DNA from 4 places in the Massilia sp. BKSP1R2A-1 genome. Region 1 is predicted to be linked to each of the others. Evidence: predicted binding sites of a transcription regulator. Region 1 holds the regulator's gene; each other region holds the start of a gene.
What was found. Region 1 encodes sigma-54, which starts transcription at its own class of promoters, with help from an activator protein. Its sites were predicted from a motif close to TGGCANGNAANCTGCTTT; they were not measured.
Positions count from the first base shown of each region.

Region 2: ACQ7JA_RS03835 (ANTAR domain-containing response regulator) is a predicted target of sigma-54. The motif match lies at 2,353-2,370, and genes of this name have one in related genera.
Region 3: prpB (methylisocitrate lyase) is a predicted target of sigma-54. The motif match lies at 3,451-3,468, and genes of this name have one in related genera.
Region 4: ACQ7JA_RS05080 (PEP-CTERM sorting domain-containing protein) is a predicted target of sigma-54. The motif match lies at 4,570-4,587, and genes of this name have one in related genera.

Region 1 covers NZ_JBOBRE010000011.1:83,847-91,083, reverse strand. The annotation lists gene lptA (lipopolysaccharide transport periplasmic protein LptA) at 1-275, shown strand, start outside; gene lptB (LPS export ABC transporter ATP-binding protein) at 272-1,048, shown strand; gene ACQ7JA_RS17310 (RNA polymerase factor sigma-54) at 1,048-2,520, shown strand; gene hpf (ribosome hibernation-promoting factor, HPF/YfiA family) at 2,578-2,934, shown strand; gene ACQ7JA_RS17300 (enoyl-CoA hydratase/isomerase family protein) at 3,064-4,146, shown strand; gene rapZ (RNase adapter RapZ) at 4,255-5,133, opposite strand; gene hprK (HPr(Ser) kinase/phosphatase) at 5,159-6,094, opposite strand; gene ACQ7JA_RS17285 (PTS sugar transporter subunit IIA) at 6,147-6,629, opposite strand; gene queF (NADPH-dependent 7-cyano-7-deazaguanine reductase QueF) at 6,967-7,237, opposite strand, start outside.
Region 2 covers NZ_JBOBRE010000002.1:116,230-123,466, reverse strand. The annotation lists gene ACQ7JA_RS03840 (prolyl oligopeptidase family serine peptidase) at 1-1,841, opposite strand, end outside; gene ACQ7JA_RS03835 (ANTAR domain-containing response regulator) at 2,381-3,022, shown strand; gene ACQ7JA_RS03830 (CmpA/NrtA family ABC transporter substrate-binding protein) at 3,049-4,194, shown strand; gene ACQ7JA_RS03825 (MFS transporter) at 4,452-5,747, shown strand; gene nirB (nitrite reductase large subunit NirB) at 5,758-7,237, shown strand, end outside.
Region 3 covers NZ_JBOBRE010000001.1:187,772-195,008, reverse strand. The annotation lists gene acnD (Fe/S-dependent 2-methylisocitrate dehydratase AcnD) at 1-1,281, opposite strand, end outside; gene prpC (bifunctional 2-methylcitrate synthase/citrate synthase) at 1,345-2,505, opposite strand; gene prpB (methylisocitrate lyase) at 2,519-3,409, opposite strand; gene ACQ7JA_RS00820 (cation acetate symporter) at 3,615-5,270, opposite strand; gene ACQ7JA_RS00815 (DUF485 domain-containing protein) at 5,267-5,593, opposite strand; gene prpR (propionate catabolism operon regulatory protein PrpR) at 5,749-7,237, shown strand, end outside.
Region 4 covers NZ_JBOBRE010000002.1:386,783-394,019, forward strand. The annotation lists gene ACQ7JA_RS05060 (MerC domain-containing protein) at 32-415, opposite strand; gene ACQ7JA_RS05065 (TonB-dependent receptor domain-containing protein) at 421-2,523, opposite strand; gene ACQ7JA_RS05070 (ZIP family metal transporter) at 2,617-3,318, opposite strand; gene ACQ7JA_RS05075 (dienelactone hydrolase family protein) at 3,509-4,390, opposite strand; gene ACQ7JA_RS05080 (PEP-CTERM sorting domain-containing protein) at 4,652-5,503, shown strand; gene ACQ7JA_RS05085 (DUF4382 domain-containing protein) at 5,571-6,770, opposite strand; gene polA (DNA polymerase I) at 7,060-7,237, opposite strand, start outside.

The DNA of each region.
Region 1 (7,237 bases):
GCGGTCCCGACCTGTGGGTCGAGGGCCAGGCCCAGCGCATCGAATACGACGAGCGCGCCGAGCTGGTGAAGCTGTTCACCACCGCCGAGGTGCGCGAGCTGGAGAACGGCCGCATGACCAATGAGATCAAGGGTCCCTTCATCTCCTACGACAACCGCCGTGAAGTGGCCCAGGTGCGCAACGACCCCAGCGGCAAGAGCACGGTCGGCGGCGGCCGCGGCACCCTGATCATCGCGCCGCGCCGCACGACGCCGGCGGAGGGCGCCAAGCAATGAACGCCGTACTGGAAAAACCCGCCGGCGACAGCTGCAGCACCCTGGTCGTCAAGGGCCTGCAGAAGAGCTACGGCAAGCGCCTGGTGGTGCGCGATGTCTCGCTGCAGGTCGACTGCGGCGAGGTGGTCGGCCTGCTCGGCCCCAACGGCGCCGGCAAGACCACGTCCTTCTACATGATCGTCGGCCTGGTGCCGTCGGATGCCGGCTCGATCGACATCAACGGCACCGACATCACGAGCCTGCCGATCCACCGGCGCGCGGTGCTGGGCCTGTCCTACCTGCCGCAGGAAGCCTCGGTGTTCCGGAAGCTCACGGTAGAAGAGAACATCCGCGCCGTGCTGGAACTGCAGCGCGACGAGAATGGCAAGGCCCTGGGCAAGAACGAGATCAACGAGCGCCTCGACACCCTGCTGGCCGAGCTGCAGATCGAAAAGCTGCGCGAGAACCCGGCGCTGTCGCTGTCGGGCGGCGAGCGCCGCCGCGTGGAGATCGCGCGCGCGCTGGCCACCAACCCGCGCTTCGTGCTGCTCGACGAACCGTTCGCGGGCGTGGACCCGATCGCGGTGATCGAGATCCAGCGCATCGTGCGCTTCCTGAAGGAGCGCAACATCGGCGTGCTGATCACCGACCACAACGTGCGCGAGACGCTCGGCATCTGCGACCGCGCCTACATCATCAACCAGGGCGCCGTGCTGGCTTCCGGCCGTCCCGACGACATCATCGCCGACGAATCCGTGCGACGCGTCTACCTCGGCGAACACTTCAGGATGTAATGAAACAGTCCCTGCAGCTCCGCACCTCGCAGCACCTTGCGCTGACGCCGCAGCTGCAGCAGTCGATCCGCCTGCTGCAGCTGTCCACGCTCGAACTGCACCAGGAGATCGAGCAGATCCTGCACGACAATCCGCTGCTCGAGCGTCTCGACGATCCACTCGACCGCTCGGTGCGCCTGCTGGCCGACGGCGCCATCAACACGGCGCCTGCCAATGGCGAGGCGCCGAGCGCGCAGCCCGCCCAGGAAGAAGGCGGCGCCAAGGCCGAGGGCGAGGGACATGAGGATGGCGAGCAGGGCGAGCGCGGCGACGCCGACAGCGACTGGGGCGGCGAGGGCGGCGGCGCACGCAGCGGCGACGACGAGGACGGACGCCCGCAACTGGAAGCCGACGGCACCACCCTGCGCGAACACCTGGCGGAGCAGATCCGCCTGACCGGCTGCAGCGCGCGCGACCGCGCCCTGGCCGAGCTGGTGATCGACGCCCTGGACGACAACGGCTACCTGGAAGAACCGCTCGACGAGATCCACGCGCGCCTGCCCGAGGAACTCGAGATCGACATGGACGAGCTGCGCTGCGCGCTGGCCCTGATCCAGAGCCTCGACCCGGTCGGCGTGGGCGCGCGCAGCGCGGCCGAATGCCTGGCGCTCCAGATCCGCCGCATGCCGGGCGTGCCGCTCGTCACGCGGCGCCTGGCCCTGAAAATCGTCGAGGGTTACCTGAGCTGGTTCGCCCAGCGCGAATACACCAAGCTGAAGAAGGCGCTCGACTGCGACGACGAAGACCTGCGCGAAGTGCAGGCCGTGGTCCGCCAGTGCAATCCGCATCCCGGCGCGGCCTTCGCCTCGAACGTGTCGGACTACGTGGTGCCGGACGTGATCGTCCGCCGCGCCAAGCACGGCTGGTCGGTTTCGCTGAACCCGGACGTGATGCCGAAGCTGCGCGTGAACTCCCTGTACGCCAACCTGCTCAAGCAGGGAAAAAGCGAAAGCCAGATGGGCGCGCAGTTGCAGGAAGCCAAGTGGCTCATCAAGAATATGCGCCAGCGCTTCGACACGATCCTGCGTGTTGCCGAGGCAATTGTGGAGCGCCAGCGTAACTTTTTCAGTCACGGCGCCGTTGCCATGCGCCCTCTTGTTTTGCGTGAGATAGCTGATACACTAGGCCTACACGAGAGCACAATCTCCCGTGTAACCACGCAGAAATACATGCTGACCCCGCACGGCATGTTTGAGCTGAAGTACTTCTTCGGAAGCCATGTCGCCACCGAAGCGGGGGGAGAAGCCTCCTCGACGGCGATCCGCGCGCTCATCGCGCAATTGACAGGAGCAGAAGACCCTAGGAACCCATTATCCGACAGCAAGATCGCGGAGATGCTCGGGGAACAAGGTATGGTCATTGCGCGCAGGACGGTCGCCAAGTACCGCGAAGCGCTCAAGATTCCGCCCGTCAGCCTCCGCAAATCCCTGTAAAGCACCTGCCCACACTCACCTTGTGGCGCGGGCAGGGCACCTTCCCAAGGAGTGTGTATGAACCTCACAATCAGCGGTCACCATCTCGAAGTCACCCCCGCCATCCGTGAATACGTTCAGAATAAGCTCGAGCGCATCACCCGCCATTTCGACCACGTGATCGATACCCACGTGTTCCTCGCGATCGACAATCTCACCGAAAAAGAAAAAAGGCAGAAAGCCGAAATCAACTTATCGGTATCGGGAAAGAAACTCCACGTCGCCAGCGCCGCACAAGACCTGTACGCCGCGATCGACACGCTGATGGACAGACTGGACAGGCAGGTTTTAAAACACAAATCCATGCTGCAAGACCATAACCACGTCGCGCACAAGCGCATGCCGGATATCGACGAAACCACGGCAGCAGCGTAAACACAGCCGCGCACATTCCGCGGCAACACCGCAAGGGCGTCTAAGGGGACGCCCTTTTTGCATTGTAAAGATAGGAATTTGCTGGCAGCCTTCGGTAGAATGCATCATTTTTCGACCACAGAAGCTGCCATGACCGATTACGTCCTGACCCGCGTCGCCAACCGCACCGGCGTCATCACGCTCGACCGCCCGAAAGCCCTGAACTCGCTGTCGCTCGACATGGTGCGCGCCATCACCGCGATCCTGCTGGAATGGCAGGCCGATGCCGGCATCGACGCCGTCGTCATCACCAGCAGCAGCGAGAAGGCCCTGTGCGCAGGCGGCGACATCCGCTTCTTCCACGACGTCGGCCGTGTGGCGCCGACGGGCGGCAGCGCGCTGCTGGAAGATTTCTTCACCGAGGAATACGCGCTCAATCACCTGATCCACTTCTATCCGAAACCGTATATCGCGGTGATGGACGGCGTGGTAATGGGCGGCGGCATGGGCATCGCCCAGGGCGGGCCAGGCTGCGGCCTGCGCATCGTCACCGACCGCACCAAGATGGCGATGCCGGAAGTGAACATCGGCCTGTTCCCGGACGTGGGCGGCAGCCATTTCCTCTCGCATGCGCCGGGACAGCTGGGGCAGTACCTGGGCCTGACCGGGTTGACGATCGGCGCGGCCGATGCGCTCTACGTGGGACTAGCCGACGTGTTCGTGCCTGGCGAGAAGCTGGGCGAGCTGAATGCGCTGATCGAGACCACGCCGGGGGCGCAGCTGCCGCAGGCGATCCGCACCTATGCGGCGCAGTTCGCGGCCCAGGCGGGCGCCAGCGAGCTGCAGGCGCAGCGCGGCGTGATCGATGCGCACTTCGGCGCGGCCTCGGTGGCGGCCATCATGGCGTCGCTGGCGCGCGACGAGAATCCGTTTGCGCAGAAGGCGCTGAAGGCGATGCGCCAGCGCTCGCCCCTGATGATGTGCGTGACGCGCGAACTCTTGCAGCGTGGTGCGTCGCTCGATGTGGCGGACTGCCTGCGCATGGAGCGTAACCTGGTGCGCCGCAATTTCGAGCACGGCGAGGTGCTGGAGGGCGTGCGGGCGCTGGTGATCGACAAGGACAATCAGCCGAAGTGGAATCCGGTGACGCTGGAGGAGGTAACGCCGGAAATGGTGGCGCGCTTCTTCGAGCCGGTGTGGCCTGAGTACGCTCACCCGCTGCGCCATCTGTAGGGTGAACGGCTTCGCCGTCCGCGCGTTCAACTCATGGCTGAATTGAGGCGGCGCGTCTATTCATGGCTTGGTTGAACGCGCGGTCGGCAGAGCCGACCACCCTACAGATCAATGGCCTGCGTGCTTTGGCTGCTCGCGGTGGCGCACGATCACCCGTTCGGTCGAACTGAAGTAAGCCCCCAAGCGCTCGGCCATGTACACTGACCGATGCTGCCCACCCGTACACCCCACCGCCACCGTCAAATAGCTGCGGTTGTCCGTCTTGAACGAAGGCAGCCACTTGGCGACAAACGCCTTGATATCCCCCAGCATGTCCGCCGCGCTCGGCTGCGCGTCGAGGAAGTCGATCACCGGCTGGTCACGGCCGGTCAGCGGGCGCAGGGCCAGGTCGTAATACGGGTTCGGGATCGCGCGCACGTCGAACACGAAGTCCGCATCCAGCGGCACGCCCACCTTGAAGGCGAAGGATTCGAAGAACAGGGTCAGCGGCGCGTGCTCGACGTCGGCCAGTTCCTTGATCCAGGCGCGCAGCTTGTTGGCCGAGAGTTCGGAGGTGTCGATCACGTGGCCCAGGTTCTCGATCGCCGACAGGCGTTCGCGTTCCTCGGCGATGCATTCGATCAGGGTGCGGCGTGAAGCGGGATTCTCGCCGGGGCGCAGCTCGTGCGACAGCGGGTGGCTGCGGCGGGTCTCCGAGAAGCGCGCCACCAGCGAGTGCGTGCTCGAGGTCAGGAACATGACCTTGACGTTGTGGCCTTCTTCCTTCAGGTGGCGCACGCTGACCGGCAGCTCCACCAGCGATTCGGCGCTGCGCGCATCGACCGCGACGGCGATCTTGTCGGTGCCTTTTTCGTTGACCGCGTAGACCAGGGCCGGCAGCAGGGCCGGCGGGAGGTTGTCGACGCAGTAGTAGCCTGCGTCTTCCAGGACGTTGAGGGCAACCGATTTGCCCGAGCCGGAAATGCCGGTAATGAGGACGATGTGCATGGCGCGATGATACCCCAAATGGGGGTTAGTCACCGCTCATCGCTTGACGTTGCCGCTCCATGAATTCCTGCAGCGTGTCGATGCCGCGCAGCTGCAGGATGGTGTTGCGCACGGCCGCTTCCAGCAGCACCGCGATGTTGCGGCCGGCCGCGACGGGGATCACAACCTTGCGGATCGGCAGGCCCAGCACGTCCTCGGTCGGGAAGTGGAAGGGCAGGCGTTCGACCTCTTCGTCGAGGGCGCCGCGCTTGACCAGGTGGACGATCAGCTTGAGGCGCATCTTGCGGCGCACCGCGGTCTCGCCAAAAATCGCCTTGATGTCCAGGAGGCCCAGGCCGCGCACTTCCAGCAGGTTCTGCAGCAGCGGCGGGCAACGGCCCTCGATCATGTTCGGGGCGATGCGCGAGAATTCGACGGCGTCGTCGGCCACCAGGCCGTGCGAGCGCGAGATCAGTTCCAGGCCCAGCTCGCTTTTACCGAGGCCCGAGTCGCCGGTGATCAGCACGCCCACGCCCAGCACGTCCATGAAGACGCCGTGCATGATGACGCGCTGCGCCAGCTTCTTGGAGAGATACACGCGCAGGAAGTCGATCACCTGCGCCGCCGGCAGCGGGGTCGAGAACAGGGGAATGTTCTGCTCGTCGCAAATGGCGAGGATGTCGGGCGGGGTTTCCAGGCCCTGGGCGATGATCAGCGCCGGCGGGCCGCCGCCGACCAGCTCGCCGATCACGTGGGAACGCGAGCTCGATTTCAGGCGGTGGTAGTAATTCAGTTCCTGGTGCCCGAAGACCTGGATGCGGCCCGGGTGGATCAGGTTCAGGTGGCCGACCTGGTCGGCGGCCGAGGCGGCATCGCCCGCGATCTGGCGTTCGCCGCCGGGGAAACCCGCGAACCAGCCGAGTTGCAGGCTGTCACGGTTGTCGTCGTACAGCCGTTGGATCGTCAGCGGGGTTTGCAGCATGGGCATAGTGATATGAGCTCGGCAGATTGCCGTGAGGACAGCTCAGTATAGCTCAGCCCAAGGCCTGGAGGCTGGGTTGCCAGTTGATGATGCGCTCGTAGACGGATTTCGGGTCCGGGTCGGTCGCCAGGGCCGTGCGCACCGCTTCGTCCGAGAACAGCTCGGCGATCTCCGACAGGATCTCGAGGTGCTGCTGGGTGACGTGGTCCGGGATCAGGAGGAAGAACAGCAGGCTGACCGGCTGGCCGTCCGGCGACTCGAAAGGAATCGGCTCGCGCAGGCGCACGAAGGCGGCCAGCGGCGACTTCAGGCTTTTCGAGCCCTTGATCCGTCCGTGCGGCACGGCGACGCCGTGACCCAGGCCGGTGGAGCCGAGGCGTTCGCGGGCGAACAGATTGTCCGACACGGTCGAACGAGCGATGCCGCAATTGTTCTCGAAGATCAGACCAGCCTGCTCGAAGGCGCGCTTCTTGCTGGAGACTTCCAGGTCCAGCTGCACGTTTTCGAGTGAGAGGATTTTGCTAAGGTTCGTCATGACTAGTGTGCGTGGCACAGGGTAGCTGCTTGCGAGGCGGAATTATAGGCCTGTTTCCAGGGCGCGGCATTCGATTTCGCATCTGTACGGGTGTACAGTAAAGCAGATGAGGGCAACTCGGCGAAACCGTATGGTTTTGATACAACAGCCCTTTCATCACGATACGCAATTTCCTATACGAAATTACGGAGAAAGGTCCGCAAACGGGCGTGCCGAGCGCTCCGGGCCGACTTTTAGACGCATTTTGCCCCAAATTTGAGCAGCGCGTTTACTTGCCATTTAGTTAAATCAGCCGGTGTCGAACTGTGGCTGAAAAAGTACAGCGCACAGCGTTCGACTACTGGCGCGCGGTGCGCAGGTTGCCCGGCTTGCCGGTGCTGAAGTTGGCGCGCCAGGGATTGATGTCCAGGCCGCCGCGACGGGTATAGCGGGCGTAGACGGCCAGCTTGGTCGGTTTGCACTGGCGCAGCACGTCCATGAAGATACGCTCGACGCATTGCTCGTGGAACTCGTTGTGCTCGCGGAAGCCGATCAGGTATTTCAGCAGGCCTTCCTGGTCGATCTGCGGGCCGACGTAGCGGATCTGCACGGTGCCCCAGTCCGGCTGG
Region 2 (7,237 bases), on a different contig from region 1:
CGCCACTTGGCGCCATAGCCCTTCGAGGCGCGGTAGTCCATGTCGAGCACGATGTAGCCGTTCTGGACCAGCAGGTTGTGGAACATCTGCTCGCGGAAGTAGTTCGGATAGCGGCGGCTGACGTTCTGCAGGTAGCCGGCGCCGTGAACGAACATCACGACCGGGTACTTCTTGCCCGGCTCGAGCTGTGCCGGGCGATACAGCTTGGACCAGACCGGGTCGCCGCCGGCGCTCGACGGCACCGCCACGTACTGCGGCTCGATCCAGCTGCGCGCTTTATAAGCCTCGCTGCGTGTATCGGTCAGCTTCACGGCCGCGCCGCCCTTGGCCGGCACGGTGGCTACCTGCACCGGGGTGTAGCTGGCGGAGTAGTGGACCAGCAGCTTGCGCTCGTCCGGCGACAGGCGGAAGCGCTCCACGCCGTCCAGGCTGGTGACTTCCTTCACGCCGCCCTTGGCATCGACGGCGCAGACTTCGTAGTCGCCCGGGTTGGTGCGGTTGCACATCACCCAGGCCATGCCGCCGTCCTGCGACCAGCGCACGTCCGAGGCTTCCCATTTGCCGCTGGTGAGTGCACGTGGCGCGCCGCCATCGGCGTCCTGCGTGTACAGGTGCGAGTAGCCGCTCTCCTCGGACAGGTACCACAGGGTACGGTTGTCCGGCAGCCAGCCGAATTCGTTGTTGTCGTAGTTGACCCAGGCCTGGTCGGTGAGGCGGTGCAGGGGCTTCAGTTTTGCGCCCTGCAGGTCGACGGTGGCGATCCAGCGGTCCTTGTTGTCGACCGAGCGCAGCATGACGGCGACGCTGGCGCCGTTCGCGGTCCACTCGATGGCGTCGGCGCCGTCGATCACGCGCACGGCGCGCTTGCCTTTCAGCGGCTCCTTCTTCGCCGCGGCGCGCAGCTCGGCCAGCGGGTCGGTGTCGACGCCCGGCAGCACGTCGAAGGACAGGTCCTGCACCCGGTTGGTGCGCAGGTCGACCAGTTTCAGGGCATGGGCCGGCGGCATGGCGCGGCCGACGCGGGTGCGCACGTCCTCGAATTCCTCGTAGCCCGATTCGGTCACGTAGCGCGGCATCTTGCCGGCCTTGCCCTTGTCCACGCCTTTCGGCTCGGTGACCACCAGCAGCCAGCGGCCGTCGGGCGACAGCACGCTGCTCTCGATGCTCACCTTGTCGCCCAGGTAGACCGGGCCAGGCGGCAGGCTCGCATCGCTGCGGCGCTGCTCGTTCATGCGTTCGCGCAGCGCGTCGCGATCACTCTTCTGGCGCTTCAGGTGCTCACTCAGGCGCAGCTGCTGCTCGCGCAGCGGGTCGTCGTCGCCGGCAGCCGGGTCCTTCGCTGCGCGCGGCAGGGCGGCAGGGCCGACCACCTTGCTGGCGCGGTCCCACAGATACCAGTCGTTGCCGATGCGGTAGTGGACGCCGCGCTCGTCGGCGGTGAACTGCATGGCGTCCAGCTTGGCGGCGCCGCGCGTGATCTGCAGCAGGGCGCCGTTCTTCAGGTCGCGTTCGAACAGGTCGCCGTTACGCAGCATCAGGGCGCGGCTGCGATCGCGGTTGTAGACGACGTCGGCGCCGTCGATCTTCGCCAGCTCGGCATCGGCCACCTGCTTCGGCTTGGCGCCCTGGGTGACCGCCCAGGTGTCGCGGATCGGGGAACCGGTGCGCTTCTGCTTGTAGTACACCTGTTTGCCGTCCCAGCTGAACCAGGCGGTCTCCACCGGGGTGCCGATCCAGTCGGGATGGGACATGGCCTGGTCGAGGGTGATGGGCGTGGATGCCGCCGCCGGCAGTGCCAGGGCGAGTGCCGCCGCGAAGAGGGACAGGGAAGGTGTGCGCATTGTCATCAGATCTGAGTGGAAGGGACTTTCTTGCCAGAAAAACGCGCTTGCATTCTAGCTCAGCAGACAATGTTGCGGTGAAGCGAAACAGGCGTGAGGGACGCCCAAAAAAACAGCGCCGCCGTACGTACGTACAGGCGGCGCATGCCTATATGGGGCACTGCTGCGGCGCAGCGTGCGCCGCCTGGGTCAGCCGCGGACGGCCGGCGCCCAGCCGCCGTGGGCAGCGTAGAGTTCGATCGAAAAGCTGCGCACGGCGGCGACGGCGCTGGCGAAAAGACGGCGGGTGGATGCGGCCATGGTGTTCTCCTTGAATACAGTAAAGTGTGATGCGATGTTGCGTTGCAGTATAAGGACATCCGCGTCATAAATAAACTTTCGGTTTGTGATCTCGGCGATAGATGCCGCGAATAATTGTCGACTTCTCTCGGCTGCAGATATTTACGTCGCGAATGTCTCATTGCCGCCACTGTGAATAAAAAAGGGCTGACGAACTCGGCTGCTTTGAAGGTGGTGCGAATCTTGCATGTCCTTCCGGCATGAAATCGCCAGGCAGTGCTTCACCCTCCTTACGCATCGTTGTCGTCAATCCCCCACTCGTGACGGGGGAGCAGGACGGCATTGGCGCCGAACAGGCGCGCCGCAGCGCCGCGCTGCGCATCGGCCTCCTCGAATGCGGCTACGACCTGGTGGCCTCGCTGCCGGCCGATGCGTATCTCGCGGAGCGCATCGGCCAGCTGCAGCCGGACATGATCATCGTCGACAGCGCCTCCAGCGCGCGCGACATCCTCGAGCACATCGTCATCGCCACCATGGATGCGCGCCGCCCGATCGTGCTGTTCACCGAAGACGACGCGCCGAGCAGCATGGACGCGGCCCTGGACGCCGGCGTCTCGGCGTACATCGTGGCCGGCCTGCAGGCGGAGCGGGTCAAGCCGGTGCTGGACGTGGCGCTGGCGCGCTTCCGGCGCGAGCAGAAGCTGCTCGATGAACTGGAGGGCACGCGCCAGAAGCTGCTTGATCGCAAGCTGGTCGACCGCGCCAAGGGCCTCCTGATGGCGCGCTACCGCCTGAGCGAAGACCAGGCTTACCAGCGCCTGCGCAGCATGGCGATGAACAAGAACATGAAGCTGGCCGAGATCGCGCAGCGGCTGATCGACGTGGAAGACCTGCTCGGCTAGCGCCGGCAGACGTAGAAAGGATCACTATGGCAGTCCTGGAGAATGGCAGCGGCAGCGGCGCATGGGTCGCCGGCTCGGACAAACCGGAAGTCGACACCCTGCGGATCGGCTTCATGCCGCTCGCGGACTGCGCACCGCTGGTGATGGCCTCGGTGCTCGGCTTCGACGCGAAGCACGGGCTGCGTTTTCAACTCAGCCGCGAACTGTCCTGGACCGGCATGCGCGACCGCCTGCTGGCAGGAGAGCTCGATGCGGCCCACGTGCTGCTTGGCCTGCTGGCCGGCCTGCAGATGGGGATCGGCACCCGGCCGCGCCAGATGGCGGTCCTGATGAACCTGAACCAGAACGGGCAGGGCATCACGCTCTCGCGCCTGCTTTCCCAGCAGGGCCTGAAGAATCGTGAGCGGCGCCTGCGCTTCGCCCATACCTTCCCGACGGGGAACCATGCGATGTTCCTGTATTACTGGCTGGCCGCGCAGGGCATCGACCCGCTGGCGGACTGCGACATGGTGACGGTGCCGCCGGGCCAGATGGCGGCCAGCCTGGGCGCAGGCCACATCGACGGCTTCTGTGCCGGCGAGCCCTGGGGCCAACGCGCCGTGCGCGAGGGACTGGGCGCACTGGCGGCCTCCAGCGACGCCATCTGGCCCGATCACCCGGGCAAGGTGCTCGGTACGAGCGCGGACTTCGCGGCCGCGCATCCGAACACCTGCCGCGCCATGATCGCGGCCCTGCTGGAGACGGCGCGCTGGCTGGATGCCGCGCGCCTGAACCGCGAGGCGGCCGCCGAGGTGCTGTCCAGTCCCGGCTACGTGAACGCGGACCGTGAGCTGCTCCAGTTCTGCCTGGCCGGCCGCGGCAGCGACCCTGTGCACTTCCGCGGCCACAACGGCCTGCGCTTCTTCGGCGGCGGCGAGGCCACTTTCCCCTGGCTGTCCGACAGCATGTGGTTCCTGACGCAGCAGCGCCGCTGGGGCCTGCTGCGCACCGATCCGCACTGGCGCGCGGTAGCCGCGGAACTCAATCGCATCGACCTCTATCGCGATGCCGCCAGCCAGGCGGGTGTCGACGTCCCCGATGCCGATATGCGCAGCTCGACCCTGCTCGACGGCCGCGTGTGGGACGGCAGCGATCCCGCTGGCTACCTTGCCTCATTCGGGGGCGCGGCTTGAAGCGGTGCGCCCGCATGCATCATTCCCGGGCATGTTGCACCGCAATGTAGCGCGCCGCAGGCGATCGAACCTGTGCTTCCCTCTGGCGCTTGCGTGGCACGGCTCTTGCTCATAGAGGGTACAGGGTCAATGGCGATCCTCTTCATACTTTCGCCGGTCTAACGAAGGACCGGCAACCAGGACAACGGCGTCCGCGGCTCCCTGCCTCATTCACGAGCAGGAGCGCGGACGCCGTTTTGTTTTCCAAAGGAAGAAACATGGCCAGCAAAGCAGACAGCATCAAGCTTCTCTCTTTCGACACGGCGCCGATGCGCGCATTCCACCTCACCTGGGTGGCCTTCTTCATCTGCTTCTTCGCCTGGTTCGCCTGCGCACCGCTCATGCCGGTGATCAAAGGCGAGTTCGGCCTCTCGATGGAGCAGATCGCCAACATCAATATCGCGGCCGTCGCCATCACCATCTTCGTGCGCCTGATCGTCGGCCCGCTGTGCGACCGCTACGGCCCGCGCAAGACCTATACCGGCCTGCTGCTGCTCGGCGCCATTCCGGTGCTGGGCGTGGCCATGGCGCAGAGCTACGAAAGCTTCCTGCTGTTCCGCCTCGGGATCGGGGCGGTGGGTGCGAGCTTCGTCATCACCCAGTACCACACCTCGGTGATGTTCGGCCCGAAGGTGGTCGGCACCGCCAACGCGGCGGCGGCCGGCTGGGGCAACAGCGGCGGCGGCGCGGCGCAGGCCCTGATGCCGCTGCTGCTCACCGCGGTCACCATGCTGGGCGTCTCGCAGGCCCTGAGCTGGCGCGTGGCCCTGGTGGTGCCGGGCCTGATGATGATCGTGATGGCCTTCTTCTACTGGCGCTATACCCAGGATTGCCCGGCCGGTAACTACGACGACCTGCGCGCGCAAGGCGAACTCCCCCAGGGAGGCAAGGGCGGCTGGGCGAGCTTCCGCGAGGCCTGCCGCAACCACCGCGCCTGGCTGCTCTTCGTCACCTACGGCGCCTGCTTCGGCATCGAGATCTTCATCCACAACATCGCGGCCGTGTACTACGTCGACAAGTACGGCCTCTCGCTGGGCGCCGCGGGCCTGGCCGCCGGCAGCTTCGGCCTGCTGGCCCTGTTCGCCCGTGCCCTGGGCGGCTGGCTGTCGGACCGCAGCGCACGCAAGGGAAGCCTGAACAGCCGCGTCACCGTGCTCTTCGTCCTGATGATCGGCGAGGGCCTGGGCCTGCTGTGGTTCGCCCAGGCCGACGGCGTCGCCTATGCCGTGATCGCCATGCTGTGCTTCGGCCTGTTCACCCACATGGCCTGCGGCGCCACCTATGCGCTGGTGCCCTTCGTGGCGCCGAAGGCGCTGGGCGGCGTGGCAGGCATCGTCGGCGCGGGCGGCAACGTCGGTGCAGTGCTGGCCGGCTTCCTGATGAAGGGGACCGGCGACATCGCTCAGACCCTCACCATCCTGAGCGTGCTGGTGCTGGTCTCGAGCCTGTGCGCCATCGCCACCCGTTTCACCATCACCGCGGCGCAGGACGCCCCGCTCGCATCCGCCGCATAAGGAGTACGCAATGCATATCGTCGTCGTCGGCCACGGCATGGTGGGCCACAAATTTGTCGAGACCCTGCTGGCAGCGGGCACGCCCGGGCTGCGGGTCACCATCCTCGGGGAGGAGCCGCGTCCCGCCTACGACCGGGTGCACCTGTCCGAGTTCTTCAGCGGGAAGAGCGCCGAAGATCTCTCGCTCGTCACGCCCGGTTTCTTCGAGCGCGAGGACGCCGTCCTGCGGCTGAACGCCCGCGTGACCGGCATCGACCGCGCGGCGCGCAGCGTCACCCTGGGCGACGGCGAAAGCGTCGCCTATGACAGGCTGGTGCTGGCCACCGGTTCCTATCCCTTCGTGCCGGCGGTTCCGGGCGCCGATCGCAAGGATTGCTTCGTCTACCGCACCATCGAAGACCTGGAGGCGATGCGTGAGTGCGGGGCGCGTTCGCGCACCGGCGTCGTGGTCGGCGGCGGCCTGCTGGGGCTCGAATGCGCCAAGGCGCTGCGCGACCTCGGCCTGCAGACCCACGTCGTCGAGTTCGCGCCGCGCCTGATGGCGGTGCAGGTCGACGAACCGGGAGCGCGCGTGCTGCGCAACAAGATCGAAGAGCTGGGCGTGCAGGTGCACACGCAAAAGAACACGCTGGCCATCGTCGACGGCGAAGCGGGTACGCACCGCATGCAGTTCGCGGACGGCGCGCATCTGGATGTCGACATGATCGTGTTCTCGGCCGGCATCCGTCCGCGCGACGAGCTGGCCCGCTACAGCGGCCTGGCGCTGGGCCAGCGGGGCGGCATCGTGATCGACGACCGTTGCCTGACGTCCGACCCGCATATCTACGCCATCGGCGAATGCGCGCTCTGGAATGGGCAGCTCTTCGGCCTGGTGGCGCCGGGCTACGATATGGCGCGCACCGCGGCGTGCCACATCCTGGCGGAAGAGGGCGCATTCACCGGCGCCGACATGAGCACCAAGCTCAAACTCATGGGCGTGGATGTGGCGAGCATCGGCGACGCGCATGGCGCGACGAAGGGCGCGCGCAGCTACCAGTTCCTGGACGAGCGCAAGCAGGTCTACCGCAAGATCGTGACCTCCGATTGCGGCCGGTACCTGCTCGGCGCCGTGCTGGTGGGCGACGCCTCGCCCTATGGCGAGCTGCTGCAGATGATGCTGAACCGGATCGCGCTGCCGGCCTCGCCGGAAGTCCTGATCCTGCCGCAGCTCGACGGCGCGGCGCGTCCGGCGCTCGGCGTGGGCGCGCTGCCGGCCGGCGCCCAGATCTGCTCCTGCAACGACGTGTCCAAGGGCGCGCTGTGCGAGGCTGTGGCGGGCGGCGCCAGTTCGATCGGCGCCCTGAAGAGCTGTACCAAGGCCGGCACCGCCTGCGGCGGCTGCGTGCCCTTGATGACGCAGGTGATGAATGCCGAGCTGTCGCGCCTGGGCGTGGCGGTCAACGACCACCTGTGCGAACACTTCGCCTGCTCGCGCCAGGAGCTCTACCACA
Region 3 (7,237 bases), on a different contig from region 1:
ACGGTTGGCGTTACGCGCGATCAGGCCGGCCGCGATCATGTTGCGCGGGTTGTTGGTGTTGGTGCAACTGGTAATCGCCGCGATGATGACGGCGCCGTCGGGCATCAGGCCCGGCTCGTTCTCGACCACGCCCGAGATGCCGCGTTCGGCCAGTTCCGAGGTCGGCACGCGCTTGTGCGGGTTCGACGGACCGGCGATATTGCGCACGACCGTCGACAAGTCGAACGAGAGCACGCGCTCGTACTGGGCGGTGGTGAGGCTGTCCGCCCACAGGCCGGCTTCCTTGGCATAGGCTTCGACCAGCTGCACCGTCTCTTCCTCGCGGCCGGTCAGGCGCAGGTACTTGATGGTCTGCTCGTCGATGTAGAACATCGCGGCGGTGGCGCCGAATTCCGGGGCCATGTTCGAGATCGTGGCGCGGTCGCCCAGGGTCAGGCTCGACGCGCCTTCGCCGTAGAACTCCAGATAGGCGGAGACGACCTTCGACTTGCGCAGGAACTCGGTCAGCGCCAGCACGATGTCGGTGGCGGTGATGCCGGGCTGCGCTTTACCCGTCAGCTCGACGCCGACGATGTCCGGCAGGCGCATGTACGAGGCGCGGCCCAGCATGACGCTCTCCGCTTCCAGGCCGCCCACGCCGATCGCGATCACGCCCAGGGCGTCGACCATCGGGGTGTGGGAGTCGGTGCCGACCAGGGTGTCCGGATAGGCCACGCCCTGCTCGCTCTGGATCACCGGCGACATGCGCTCGAGGTTGATCTGGTGCAGGATGCCGTTACCGGGCGGGATCACGTCGACGTTCTGGAACGCTTTTTTCGTCCACTCGATGAAGTGGAAGCGGTCTTCGTTGCGGCGGTCCTCGATGGCGCGGTTCTTCTCGAAGGCATCCGGATCGAAGCCGCCGCACTCGACGGCCAGCGAGTGGTCGACCACCAGCTGGGTCGGGACCACCGGATTGACCAGGGCCGGGTCGCCGCCCTGAAGCGCGATGGCGTCGCGCAGGCCGGCCAGGTCCACCAGGGCGGTCTGGCCCAGGATGTCGTGGCAGACCACGCGCGCCGGGAACCAGGGGAAGTCCAGTTCGCGCTTGCGTTCGATGATCTGTTTCAGGGCGTCGCTCATGCTGGCCGGGTCGCAGCGGCGGACCAGGTTCTCGGCCAGCACGCGCGAGGTATAGGGCAGCATGTCATAGGCGCCGGGCTGGATGGCGTCGACCGCGGCGCGCGTGTCGAAGTAGTCCAGCGAAGTGCCTGGGAGGGGTTTGCGGTGATTGGTGTTCATGGCGGTACTCACGTGATTGGCCGGCGCGGGATCTCGTCCCGGCCGGCCCTATCTTGTCGAAGCTTACTTGCGATCCGCGATCGGCACGAACTGCAGGTCTTCCGGACCCACGTAGTTCGCGCTTGGGCGGATGATCTTGTTGTCGATGCGCTGTTCGATGATGTGCGCCGACCAGCCGGAGGTGCGCGAGATCACGAACAGCGGCGTGAACATGGCGGTCGGCACGCCCATCATGTGGTACGACACGGCCGAGAACCAGTCCAGGTTCGGGAACATCTTCTTGACTTCCCACATCACCGATTCCAGGCGCTCGGCGATGTCGAACATCTTCATCGAACCGGCTTCCTGCGACAGCGAACGCGCGACTTCCTTGATCACCACGTTGCGCGGATCGCTGATGGTGTAGACCGGGTGGCCGAAGCCGATCACGACCTCCTTGTTGGCCACGCGGTTGCGGATGTCGGCTTCGGCTTCGTCGGCGTTTTCATAACGCTTCTGGATGTCGAGGGCCACTTCGTTGGCGCCGCCGTGCTTCGGACCGCGCAGGGCGCCGATCGCGCCGGTGACGGCCGAGTGGATGTCCGAACCGGTGCCGGCGATCACGCGCGAGGTGAAGGTAGAAGCGTTGAACTCGTGCTCCGCATACAGGATCAGCGAAGTGTGCATCGCGCGCACCCAGGAGTCGCGCGGCTTCTCGCCATGCAGCAGGTGCAGGAAGTGGCCGCCGATCGAATCGTCGTCGGTTTCGACCTCGATGCGCTTGCCATTGTGGCTGAAGTGGTACCAGTACAGCAGCATCGAACCGAAGGACGCCATCAGGCGGTCGGCGATGTCGCGCGCGCCGGCCAGGTTGTGGTCGTCCTTCTCCGGCAGCACGCAGCCGAGCACCGACACGCCGGTGCGCATCACGTCCATCGGGTGGGCGCCGGCCGGCAGCGCTTCCAGCGCGCTTTTGACGGCCTGCGGCAGGCCGCGCAGCGATTTCAGCTTGGCTTTATAGCCCTTCAGTTCGGCCACGGTGGGCAGCTTGCCGTGCACCAGCAGGTAGGCGATCTCTTCGAATTCGCAGGTGGTCGCCACGTCCAGGATGTCGTAGCCGCGATAATGCAGGTCGTTGCCCGACTTGCCGACCGAGCACAGCGCGGTATTGCCGGCGGCGACGCCGGACAGGGCCACCGATTTCTTCGGCTTGAAGGTGGGGGTCTCGTTGTTCTGGGTGCTCATCGTCTCGGTCTCCTTATTGGGCTTTTTTCTGGGCGAACAGGGCGTCGAGTTTCTGCTCGTAGCTATGGTAGTCGATGCGGTCGTACAGTTCGGCGCGGGTCTGCATCGTGTCCAGCACGTTCTTCTGGGTGCCGTCGCGTCGGATCGCGTTGTACACGTTCTCGGCGGCCTTGTTCATGGCGCGGAAGGCCGACAGCGGATACAGGGCGATGCTCACGTTCGCGCTACGCAGTTCGTCCAGCGTGAACAGCGGGGTCGCGCCGAACTCGGTGATGTTGGCCAGCACCGGCACCTTGACGGCATCGGCGAACTGCTTATACATCTCCAGGCTCGTCATCGCTTCGGGGAAGATCATGTCGGCGCCGGCTTCCACGCAGGCGACCGCGCGCTCGATGGCGGCGTCCAGGCCTTCCACGGCCAGCGCGTCGGTGCGCGCCATGATCACGAAGTCCTCGTCATGGCGGGCGTCGGCGGCGGCCTTGACGCGGTCGACCATCTCGTTCTTGCTGACGATTTCCTTGCCCGGCCGGTGGCCGCAGCGCTTGGCGCCGACCTGGTCCTCGATGTGGCAGGCGGCGGCGCCGGCCTTTTCAAGGCTGCGCACGGTGCGCGCCACGTTGAAGGCGGAGGCGCCGAAGCCGGTGTCGATATCGACCAGCAGCGGCAGGTCGCACACGTCGGTAATGCGGCGCACGTCGATCAGGACGTCTTCCAGGCTCGAAATGCCCAGGTCCGGCAGGCCCAGCGAACCGGCGGCGACGCCGCCGCCCGACAGGTAGATGGCGCGGTAGCCGGCGCGCTTGGCCAGCAGCGCGTGGTTGGCGTTGATGGCGCCGATGACCTGCAGCGGGGATTCTTCCTGGACGGCCTTGCGGAATGCGGCGCCGGCGGAGTGATGAGTCATGCTGAACCTTTCAATGATGCGTTGCTCGAATACGTGTAGACAATGCAAACGCCGTGCCAGTGCCGCTTCAGTCACAAAATCAGTGACTTAGCGCAGAAGTTCCAAGCTCCGATGTTTCAGCGAAACACGTCCTGAAACGCAGAATGAAACATTGTAACAATAAAAAAACCCCGCCGCAGCGGGGTTTCGCGTCGAACAGGAAGGCTCAGTGGGCCGATGCGGCGGCGGCGCCGATACCGGTTTCCGAACGCACTTCCTGCGCTTCGAAGCCGGCTTTGTCGATCGCGGCGCGCGGGCTCTTGTCGGTCACCGAGAAGAACCAGATGCCGATGAAGCCCACCGCCATCGAGAAGATCGCCGGCGAGGTGTAGGGGAAGATCGGCGCGGCGTTGCCGAGCACGTCGACCCACACCGACTTCGACACCAGGGTCAGGATGACGGCGGTGGCCAGGCCCAGGAAGCCGCCCACGGTGGCGCCGCGAGTGGTGCACTTGCTCCACAGGACAGACATGAACAGCACCGGGAAGTTGGCCGAGGCCGCGATCGCGAAGGCCAGCGAGACCATGAAGGCGACGTTCTGCTTTTCGAAAGCGATCCCGAGCAGCACGGCGATGACGCCCAGCGCCAGCGTGGTGATCTTCGAGACCTTCAGTTCGTCGGCGCTGTTGGCCTTGCCCTTCTTGAAGACGGTCGCGTACAGGTCGTGCGAGACGGCCGAGGCGCCCGACAGGGTCAGGCCGGCCACCACCGCCAGGATGGTCGCGAAGGCCACCGCCGAGATGAAGCCCAGGAAGATGTCGCCGCCCACGGCCTTGGCCAGGTGCACCGCCGCCATATTGTTACCGCCCAGGAGCTTCCCGGCCGCATCCTTGAAGTCCGGATTGGTCCCGACCAGCACGATGGCGCCGAAACCGATGATGAAGATCAGGAGGTAGAAGTAGCCGATCCAGGTGGTGGCCCACAGCACCGACTTGCGTGCTTCTTTCGCGCTCGGGACGGTGAAGAAGCGCATCAGGATGTGCGGCAGCCCGGCGGTGCCGAACATCAGCGCCATGCCGAAGGAGATCGCCGAGATCGGGTCTTTCAGGAAGGTGCCCGGGCCCATGATCGAGTCGCCCTTGGCGTGCACCTCGGTCGCGGTGGCGAACAGCTTTTCGGGGCTGAAGTTGTACTGCGCCAGCACCGAGAAGGCCATGAAGGAAGCGCCTGCCAGCAGCATGACGGCCTTGATGATCTGCACCCAGGTGGTCGCGGTCATGCCGCCGAACAGCACGTAGACCATCATCAGGATGCCGACGATGACGACGGCGATCCAGTATTCGAGGCCGAACAGCAGCTTGATCAGCTGGCCGGCGCCGACCATCTGCGCGATCAGGTAGAAGGCCACCACCACCAGGGTGCCCGAGGCCGCGAACACGCGGATGGGCTTCTGGTGGAAGCGGTAGGCGGCGACGTCGGCGAAGGTGTAGCGGCCCAGGTTGCGCAGGCGCTCGGCCATCAGGAAGGTGATGACGGGCCAGCCGACCAGGAAGCCGATCGCGTAGATCAGACCATCGAAACCATCCAGGAACACGGCGGCCGAAATGCCCAGGAAGGATGCGGCGGACATGAAGTCGCCCGCGATGGCCAGGCCGTTCTGGAAGCCGGTGATGCCGCCGCCGGCGGTGTAGAAGTCGGAGGCCGAACGGGTCTTGGCCGCGGCCCACTTGGTGATGAACAGGGTCAGCACCACGAAGATCGCGAACATGCTGATCGCGGTCCAGTTGGTGGCCTGCTGGGTGGCCTGGCCGAGGTCCGGCGCGGCGAGTGCGGCGCCGCTCGGCAGCAGTGCGCCTGCTGCGAGGAGGTGGCGGGCGTTCATGCGGCCACCTTCGTCTTCGCGAGCGCGCGGGCCTTGATGGCCTCGGTCAGCTCGTCGTATTCGCCGTTGGCGCGGCGCACGTAGATGGCGGTGACCACGATCGTGAACAGGATCACGAAGATGCCCGCGGGGATGGCCCAGGTCATGACGCCCGAACCGATGCGGGCGCCCATGAGTTCCTTGTCGAAGGCGCAGAGGAGCGTGAAGCCGTAGTACACGACCATCATGCTCCAGGTGAGAATCCAGCCGAAGCGCGAACGCTTGGCGACCAGCTTGCGGTAATCGGGGTCGGACTTGACCCGCTGTACGACGTCTTGTTCCACTTGTGTCTCCTGATATTTATGATGCCTTTTGCTGCAGGCTGAGACCCATGCTACGGGCCTGCCCTTACCTCAGTCTTACGGCCTACTTACGCGAAACTGACAGGCCATCGTTTCAACATGGAAGGGCCGCTCGCGAATCGGCTACACTTGCCGCCATGCCCTACTCCACCAGCCCGCAGGACAGCGGCGACAAGCCGGTCATCTGGACCGTGTCGGTATCGCGCCTGTCCGACCTGTTCCGCGACATCACGCTCGAATACGACCACCTGGCGACGATCGAGCCGCTGCAGCTCGGCTTCGAGGAAGCGGCGCGCACCTTGCGCGAGCGCCTCGCCCTTGAGCCCTGCGACGTGGTGATCGCGGCCGGTTCCAACGCGGCCTACCTGCGGGGCCGGATCCCGGTGCCGGTGGTGGTGGCCAAGGCCAGCGGCTTCGACGTCATGCAGGCCCTGGCGCGGGCGCGCCGCGTGTCGCCGCGCATCGGCGTGATCACCTACCAGGAGCCCTTGCGCGAACTGGCCGATTTCGCGGCCACCTTCGGCATCGACATCGCCCAGCGCAGCTACGTCACCAAGGAAGACGCACGCGCCGGCATCAATGAAATGAAAGCGGCGGGCATCGAGGTCATCGTCGGGGCGGGATTGATCACCGACCTGGCCGAGGAGGCCGGCCTCACCGGCGTCTTCCTGTATTCGGCAGCCTCGATCCGCCAGGCCTTCGACGATGCGCTCGAGATGGCGCGCCTGACGCGGCTGGAAGCGAAGCGCGGCCGCCAGGTGCGCAACGACGACACCCGCCGCGCGCGCCGCGGCCTGCACGACCTGCGCGGCGATTCCGCCGCCATGGAGCGGCTGCGCCAGACGGTGCTGCTGTACGCGCGCTCGCCGGCCACCGTCCTGATCCAGGGCGAGACCGGCAGCGGCAAGGAACTGGTGGCCCAGGCCATCCACCGCGAAGGCTTGCGGCGCGCCGCCAACCGGCCTTTCGTGGCGGTGAACTGCGGCGCGATCGCGGAATCGCTGCTGGAATCGGAACTGTTCGGCCACGAGGAAGGCGCCTTCACCGGCGCGCGCCGCGGCGGCCACGCGGGCCTGTTCGAGGCGGCCGACGGCGGCACCCTGTTCCTGGACGAGATCGGCGAGATGCCGCTCGGCCTGCAGACGCGCCTGCTGCGGGTGCTGGAGGAGCGCGAGGTGATGCGCGTCGGCGGCACGCGGCCGGTGCCGATCTCGGTGCGCGTGATCAGCGCCACCCACTGCGACCTGGAAGCGCGGGTGCGCGAGGGACGCTTCCGCGCCGACCTGTTCTATCGTCTCGCGGTGCTGCGCCTGGCCCTGCCGCCGCTGCGCGCGCGCAGGGAAGACATCGTGCCGCTTGCCGAATGGTCGCTCAAGCATGCGCTGGCGGCCGTCGATGCGAAGCCGCATCCGAACCTGCATGCGGAGATCCGGGCCTGCGCGCCGCTCTTGGAAGCGTACGACTGGCCGGGCAATGTGCGCGAGCTGCGCAACCTGATGGAACGCCTGGCCCTGTTCCTGGCCGGCGAACCGCTGCAGGCGCTGACGCCAAGTTTCCTACTGTCGATTGCCCCAGAGCTAGGTGCCGGCAAGGACAGCCCTGCCATCCCGCTGGCGGATCCCGCCC
Region 4 (7,237 bases), on a different contig from region 1:
GCTGAACGCGCGGACGGGGAACCCGTCCACCCTACCCACGGCAATCCTTGCAGTAACGGTGGTTGCGCAGATGCGCGCCCAGCAGCAGCACGCTGCTGACCACCGCCCCCACCGTCTCCGCCATCTCGCCAATCTGCGGCCCCAGCACGAACACGGCGGCCAGGAAGCACGCCAGTCCCGCCACGCCCAGCGATAGGGCCACCGGGTCGCGGTGCTTCAGGTAGCCCGGCACCAGCGCCAGCAAGACCGGCACCGTCACGCCCAGCAGCAGCGCATCGTGCAGCGCGTGATGCTCCCCACCCAGCCCCAGCAGCGGAAAGGCCGCCAGCAGCAGCGGCATCGCGAGGCAGTGCAAGAGGCACAGCGCGGATGCCGCCATGCCGGCGTAGTCGGCGAAGCGGATCAGGTTCTTCATCACCATCAGAAGATGAAGCGCAGCCCTGCCGTGATGTTACGGCCCGGGAGCGGCGCCGCTTCCTTGATGAAGGAGGTGTGGCTGAAGGCCAGCTGGTCCGTCAGGTTGTTGATGCGGGCGTAGATCTGCGCCGGCACGCCGCCGATGCGGGTCGTGTAGTGGCCGCCGAGGTTGACCATATTGTAGCCGCCGGTACGTTCTTCGAAGTCGCCGACCCGGTCCTGCTTGCCGACGCGGACCACTTCCACCATGCCGTGCCAGGACTGCCAATCCGCATTCACGCGCGCGCCGATGCGGTGGGCAGGGATACGCGGGATGTTGCGGCTGCCCTCGCCCGTGTTGTCGAAGCGCGCCCGCACCATGTCGCCGAACAGCGTGCCCTCGACGATGTTCGAGAACTTGTGGCGTACCTCGCCTTCCAGGCCCGTGAAGGTGGCGTCGCGCTGGGCGTACTCCACCAGCTGGAAGCCTTCGTGCTCGTCCAGCGTGTGCGCGTAGATGTAGTTGTCGACCTTGTTGTGGAAGGCGCTCAGCGAGAAGGTGGTGTCGCCTTCGAACTTGCGCAGGGTGAGGTCGATATTGTTCGAGGTCTCCTTGCCCAGGTTCTGGTTGCCGATCTCGTAGGTCGCGGTGGCCAGGTGCACGCCGTCCGCGTACAGTTCTTCGGCGGTCGGCAGGCGGTGGCTGCGCGAGATGCCGGCGCGCAGCGAATACTGCGGCTGGAACTTCCAGACCGCGCCAAACGCCACCGAGGTGCCGCGCGCGTCGGTATCCTTCGCGGTGACGCTGTCAACCTTGATGTCCTGCCATTCGTGGCGCAGGCCCGCTTCGAAGCGCCAGTTGTCCAGCTTGTATTCCTCGGTCAGGAAGGCCGCATGTTTTTTCGTGACGGTCGGCGGCACATAGGCTTCCTCGCCGATCGTGTCGAAGTCGCGGCGCGTAGTCTGCAGGCCGAAGACGCCGCGCACGCCGCCTACCGGCGCGTGTTCCATCTCGACGCGCACGTCGTGGCCCTTGCTCAGGAAGCTGGTGGAAACCACGCCTTCTTCGAGCTCGTCGTGGCGGTAGTCGGTGAAGGAGGCGCGCAGGCGGGCCTTGGTGATGCCGGCCATCGGGTTGCGGTACTCGCCGCGCACGTCCCAGCGGTCGCTGTCGAGCTTCACGACCGGCACTGCCTCGCCATGTTCGTCATCGTGGTCGTGACCTTCCTCGTGCTCCTGGTGGGAGCCCGAGTCCTCTTCATGGCCATGGCCGCCGCAGTGCAGGTGGTCGCCATGCGGGTGGCAGCTCTCGAATTCGTGGTTGTGGCCGGGGATGCCGTATTCGGTGCGTTCCTTGGTGTAGGCCGCGCCGATGTAGCCGCGCTCGCCGACCCAGGAGAGGCCGACGGTGCCGCTCTCGGTTTCCTTGTAGCTGCCGTTCACGTGGCGGCCCTCGCTCCAGTCCTTGCCAACGCGGTAGTCGCCGGCATCGCGCTTGACGCCTTCCGCATGTACGGCGATGTTGCCGGCGCCGCCGGTCACCTCGAAGGCGCCGGTCTTCTCGCGCGCCGCGGAATTGGCGCGCACTTCCATGCTGCCCTCGATCGGCTTGGACGGCATCTGCGTCGGGATCTTGCGGTCCAGGATGTTGACGACGCCGCCCACCGCGCCTCCGCCGTAGGCCAGCGCCGAGGGGCCGCGCAGCACTTCGATGCGCTCGGCCAGGACCGGCTCGAAGCCGACTGCGTGGTCCGGGCTGATGGTCGAGGCGTCCTGCACTTCCGCGCCATCGGACAGGATCTTCACGCGCGGGCCGTCCATGCCGCGGATCACCGGACGGCTGGCGCCGGCGCCGAAGTGGCTCGAGGTGATGCCCGGCTGGTTGGCCAGGGTCTCGCCGATGGTCGATTCGCGTGCCCGCACCAGGGCGCCGCCGGAGAGCGAGGTCACGGGGGTGATCATGTCGTCTTCCAGCACGCCCAGGGTACTGGCCGAGACCACGACGGTCGGCACGCTGTCCGGGTCGGTCTTCAGGCGGGTGGAATCGGTCTGCGCGTGAACGGCGGGAGCAAAAGCGAACAGGATCGCCAGCGCGAGCGGCGTGCGTTGAAGGGTGCGAACGGACATGGGACGGCTTCCTATGACGATAAACTGCGGTAATGATAAGTCATTATCATTAGAAGCGCAAATAGGCGTTCAAAAGAAAATCGCGTCGAACAATCAGGAAGCGTGGTTCAGGGCGAGGACGATCGCCACACCCAGCGCAATCAGCAGCACCTGCGGCACCGATTCGCGCACGGTGGCGCGGCGCTGCATCTGCGGCATCAGGTCGCTCACCGCGATGTAGATGAAACCGGAAGACGCGAACACCAGCACATAGGGAATCAGGCCGCTGGCGCTGTCGAGGGTGAAGTAGCCGAGCAGGCCGCCCAGCACCGACATCAGGCTGCACAGGAGGTTGAAGAGATAGGCGCGCAGGCGCGAGAAGCCGGCGTTGAGCAGCACGATGAAGTCGCCGATTTCCTGCGGGATCTCGTGGGCGACGATGGCCAGGGCCGTGACGATGCCCAGTTCCGGGTTGGCGAGGAAGGCCGCGGCGATCAGGATGCCATCGGTGAAGTTGTGCATCCCGTCGCCGAGCAGGATCATCCAGCCCGCCTTGCCGGCCTGGTGGGCGTCGTGGCCGTGGGCGTGGTGGTGGCCGTCGCCCTCGTGGTGGTGCGAGTGGCGCAGGATCGCCAGTTTTTCCAGCACGAAGAAGGCCAGCAGACCGCCCAGCAGGGTCGCGAACAGGCTTTGCGTGTCGGCGCCGGAATCGAAGGCGCTCGGCAGCGCGTGCAGCAGCGAGGTGGCCAGCATGATGCCGACCGAGAGGCTGACCATCCGTTCAACCACCTTCGACAGCAGCGCGAACGAAAACACGGCAGCGCCGGTAATGCTGACGACGCCGGCGACGAGGGTCGCCAGCAGGATGGAACTCAGGATGGGATCGATTTGGAAGCCTCTTGTTCTGGACTTGCTTTACAACTGCGAATGACAAATCATTCGCGCCGCAAACCGGACATTGTAACCTGTCCGGGCCCGCGGCTGTGCAAGACCAGCGGCGTGGGAATCAGGCGACGCCGTTCTTCGAGAACCAGTTCAGCGCCTTGCTCCAGCCATCCTTGGCGTCGTCGGCATTGAAGCTCGGACGGTAGTCGGCATGGAAGGCGTGGCCGGAATTCGGGTACACGTGGATCTGAGAGCGGCTGTTGCCCGAATCGAGGGCCTTGCGCATGCGCTCCACCGAATCCAGCGGGATGCCGGTGTCCTTGGCGCCGTAGAGGCCCAGCACCGGCACCTTCAGGCTCTGGGCCACGTCGATCGGTTGCTGCGGCTGCAGCGGATTGGTCTCGCCCACCAGGCGGCCATACCAGGCCACGCCGGCCTTCACGTCCTTGTTGTGGGCCGCGTACAGCCAGGTGATGCGGCCGCCCCAGCAGAAGCCGGTGATGCCCAGCTTGTCGGTGTTCCCGCCGCGCTGCTTGGTCCACTTCACGATGGTGTCCAGGTCGTTCATGACCTGGGCGTCCGGCACCTTGGCGACGATATTCTTCATCAGCTCCGGCATCGGGGTCCTGGTGGCGTCGCCCTGGCGCACGAACAGGTCCGGCGCGACGGCCAGGTAGCCGGCCTTGGCGAAGCGGCGCACCACGTCCTTGATGTGCTCGTGCACGCCGAAGATCTCGGAGATCACCAGCACCACCGGCAGGTTGGTGCGGTCCTTGGGCTGGGCGCGGTAGACCGGCACGTCCTGGCCATTGACGACGACGATGTGGTCGGCGGCGTCCAGGCCTTCGGTACTGGTCTGGATCTGGGTCTGCGCCACCACCGGCAGCGCCGCCACGGCGAAGCCGCTGCCGACGGCCGCTTTCAGGAAGACGCGGCGATCGACGCCGTTATCGAATGCGCTGGTGGCGAGCAGGCTTTCGCCGTCCGAAATCAGGTCTTTCATGAACGTCCCTCCGGGTAGGTTTGAAGAAGAAGATGAAATGGCAACCTTATCTTATCAGTATCGGTTTTGAACGGCGCGGATACAAATTTCAATTGTGCAACCCAGGAAAACTGTCGAGAAACTTGACACCTCGGCCATAACGTCAATACATGTCCTTGATTTAACAGAGAATTTTTCCTTGGCACAAGTATTGCTTACTATAGACAACAATCAAATTTGTCAATTTCTCGCTCCTGCTGTTGTGACCACCAAGGAAACCCCATGACGCTCCAAACCCGCCTCAACACCGTGCTGGCCCTCCTCGCCCTCGGCGCCGCTCCTGCCATGGCCGAGCCGCTGACGCTGCAGGCCACCGGCCTTCCCTCCTACCTGAGCCAGGGCAGCTACCAAGGCAGCTTCGACGCGTCCGTCCTGCCGAAGAACTTCGCGATCAGCAGCCTGAAGTTCTCCTTCCTCTTCGTCGACGACGGCGATGTGGTTCCCTACACCACCGGCGAAAGCGTCAATTCGGCGCCCGTGACCGTACGCAAGGCGGGCGGGAACCCGACCGCCAAACAGGCCGACCGCACCTTCACGGATACCGTCACCACCACGGTGACCATGCCGCGCACCGGCGAGGGCGAGAAGGAGTCGGTCAAGCTTTACTTTGGCGGCGCGGAATATACCGGCGCGACCACGAAAGAGACGAGCGACGAGATCGTCCCGACCCGGACCTATGTCGAGTCGACGACCGTCAAGTACGTGAAGAACAACACCAACGTGAGCTGCCTGAAGACGCAGTGGGAGCAAGGCACCGCGAACTGCCAGCAGGTCACGACCATCGTCCAGAAGCAGTTCCAGAACCGCATCGTCACCACCGACTACACCGGCGAAATCGTGCTCGACGGCGCGCTGCCCGACGACAACAAGAGCCTGCTGGCTGCCCTGCTGCGCGACCGCAAGCTGGACTTCAGCCTGGACGTGGCGGGCGACCTGAACTTCTTCGGCGCCACGCTCGACATCGACTACACGCCGATCGAAGACATCGTCGTGGTGCCGGAACCGGCATCGCTGTCCCTGTTCGGCATCGCGATGCTGGGCCTGGGCGCTGTGCGCCGCAAGCGCCGCGCCTGAACAAGGAGAGCGAACGAAAAAGGGGCGGCCCCACGGGGCCGCCCCTTTTTCGTTCTGCCTGCGCCGCTCAGCGGCTCAGTGCGAAATGCACGTTCGACTGGTTGCTGCTGCCGATATCCACACCGTCGACGGCCCTGGCGGCGTAGCCGGTGGCCGAGGCCTCGACACGGTACTTGCCGGCGGGGGCCGCGCTGCCGGCGCTGAAGCTTAGCGGCAGGGTCGCGCTGTAGCTTGCGAACTGCGGCGCGCTCACCGGCAGCTTGGCGATGGTATACGCGCCGCTCGCCAGGTCCGCGCCGGCATACTTGATGGTCACGGTCGGGCCGGCGGCGAAGGTCTGCCTGGCCGCGACGAAGGCCGGCTCGGTACTCGCCGGCGTCATGGTCACGGCGCCGCCGATCGAGCCGGTATTGCCCGGCGCGAGCAGGATCGGCGCCATCAATGTGCTGAGCACCGTGGTGCTGGTGGCCGAGGCGACCGGCACCGCGGCGACCACGCTGGCCGCGCTGTTGTCGGCCGTGATCACGACGTCGTAGTTGCCCGGCGCGAGGCGCGAGAGGAAGAATTCGCCGGTGGCCGGGTTCGGCGTGGTGGCGCTGACGATGCTGCCGTTCTGCTGCGCCGAGACCTGCACGCCGCGGCCGAGCACCGCGGTGCTGACGAAGCCCGAGATGCCGTTGGCGGCGACCGGCACCACTTTCACGACCGGCTTGAGCGCATAGCTGCCCTTGCCGCGGGTGACGACCGATTTGCAGGCGTCGAAGTCGAGCACGACCTCGGTCTTCCGGCCGGCATTCACCTCGAAGGCGCCGACCAGCTTGATGCCGCTCTGGACCGCGCTCGGGGTCTCCAGCGGCAGTTCGGTCTTGCCGTCGACCGGGACCACGGTGTTCGCATTCGTATCGAGCACCAGGCGCATCTGGGTATAGCGCCCCGCTTCGAGCGAGGTCTGGCCGAGCGCCTCGAGCACGCCGTTGCTCAGGTTCAGCAAGTTGATCTTGCGGGCCGGGTTCAGGGTGATGTCGGTCCAGCCCGACTCGGTGTCGAGCGCGCTGTCGCTGCGGTGCACGCGCACCTTCGAGACGGTGACATTGACGGCGTCGAAGCCGCAGGCCGGGGCGTCGGTCAGCGACACGGCAAGCGTGCCGAGGGTGCTGACCGGCGTGGCGGGGGCGGTGTCGCCGCCTCCGCCGCCACAGGCAACGAGGACTGCGGCGCCAAGCAGGGTGGCGCCCAGCAGGGCGAAGTGGGATTTTTTCTTGAACACGTTACGGATACCTTTCTTGCTTCGCCAATGACAGCGCTTGAAAGGATCATAACATTCCCTGTGGCAATTGTTACGCGATACAGCTCACCTTGAAACAAATACTTACAGTCTTTACAGATGAGCTGTGCATTCAGTATCTACAGCGCAACAATTCGGAAACACTTCAGTGCGCGGAAGCGCATACTCAATGGGCGGACGCGCATACTCAATGCGCGGAAGCCCATACTCAATGGGCGGAAGCGCATACTCAATGCGCGGAAGCGCATACTCAATGCGCGGAAGCCCATACTCAATGGGCTTCCTCCCAATTACTCCCCACGCCCGTCTCGGCCACCAGCGGCACCTTCAGCTCGGCCACGCTCGCCATCAGCTCCGGCAGCTTCACCCGCACCAGTTCCAGCTCGCCTTCCGGCACTTCCAGCACCAGTTCGTCGTGCACCTGCATGATCATGCGCGTGCCCAGCTTC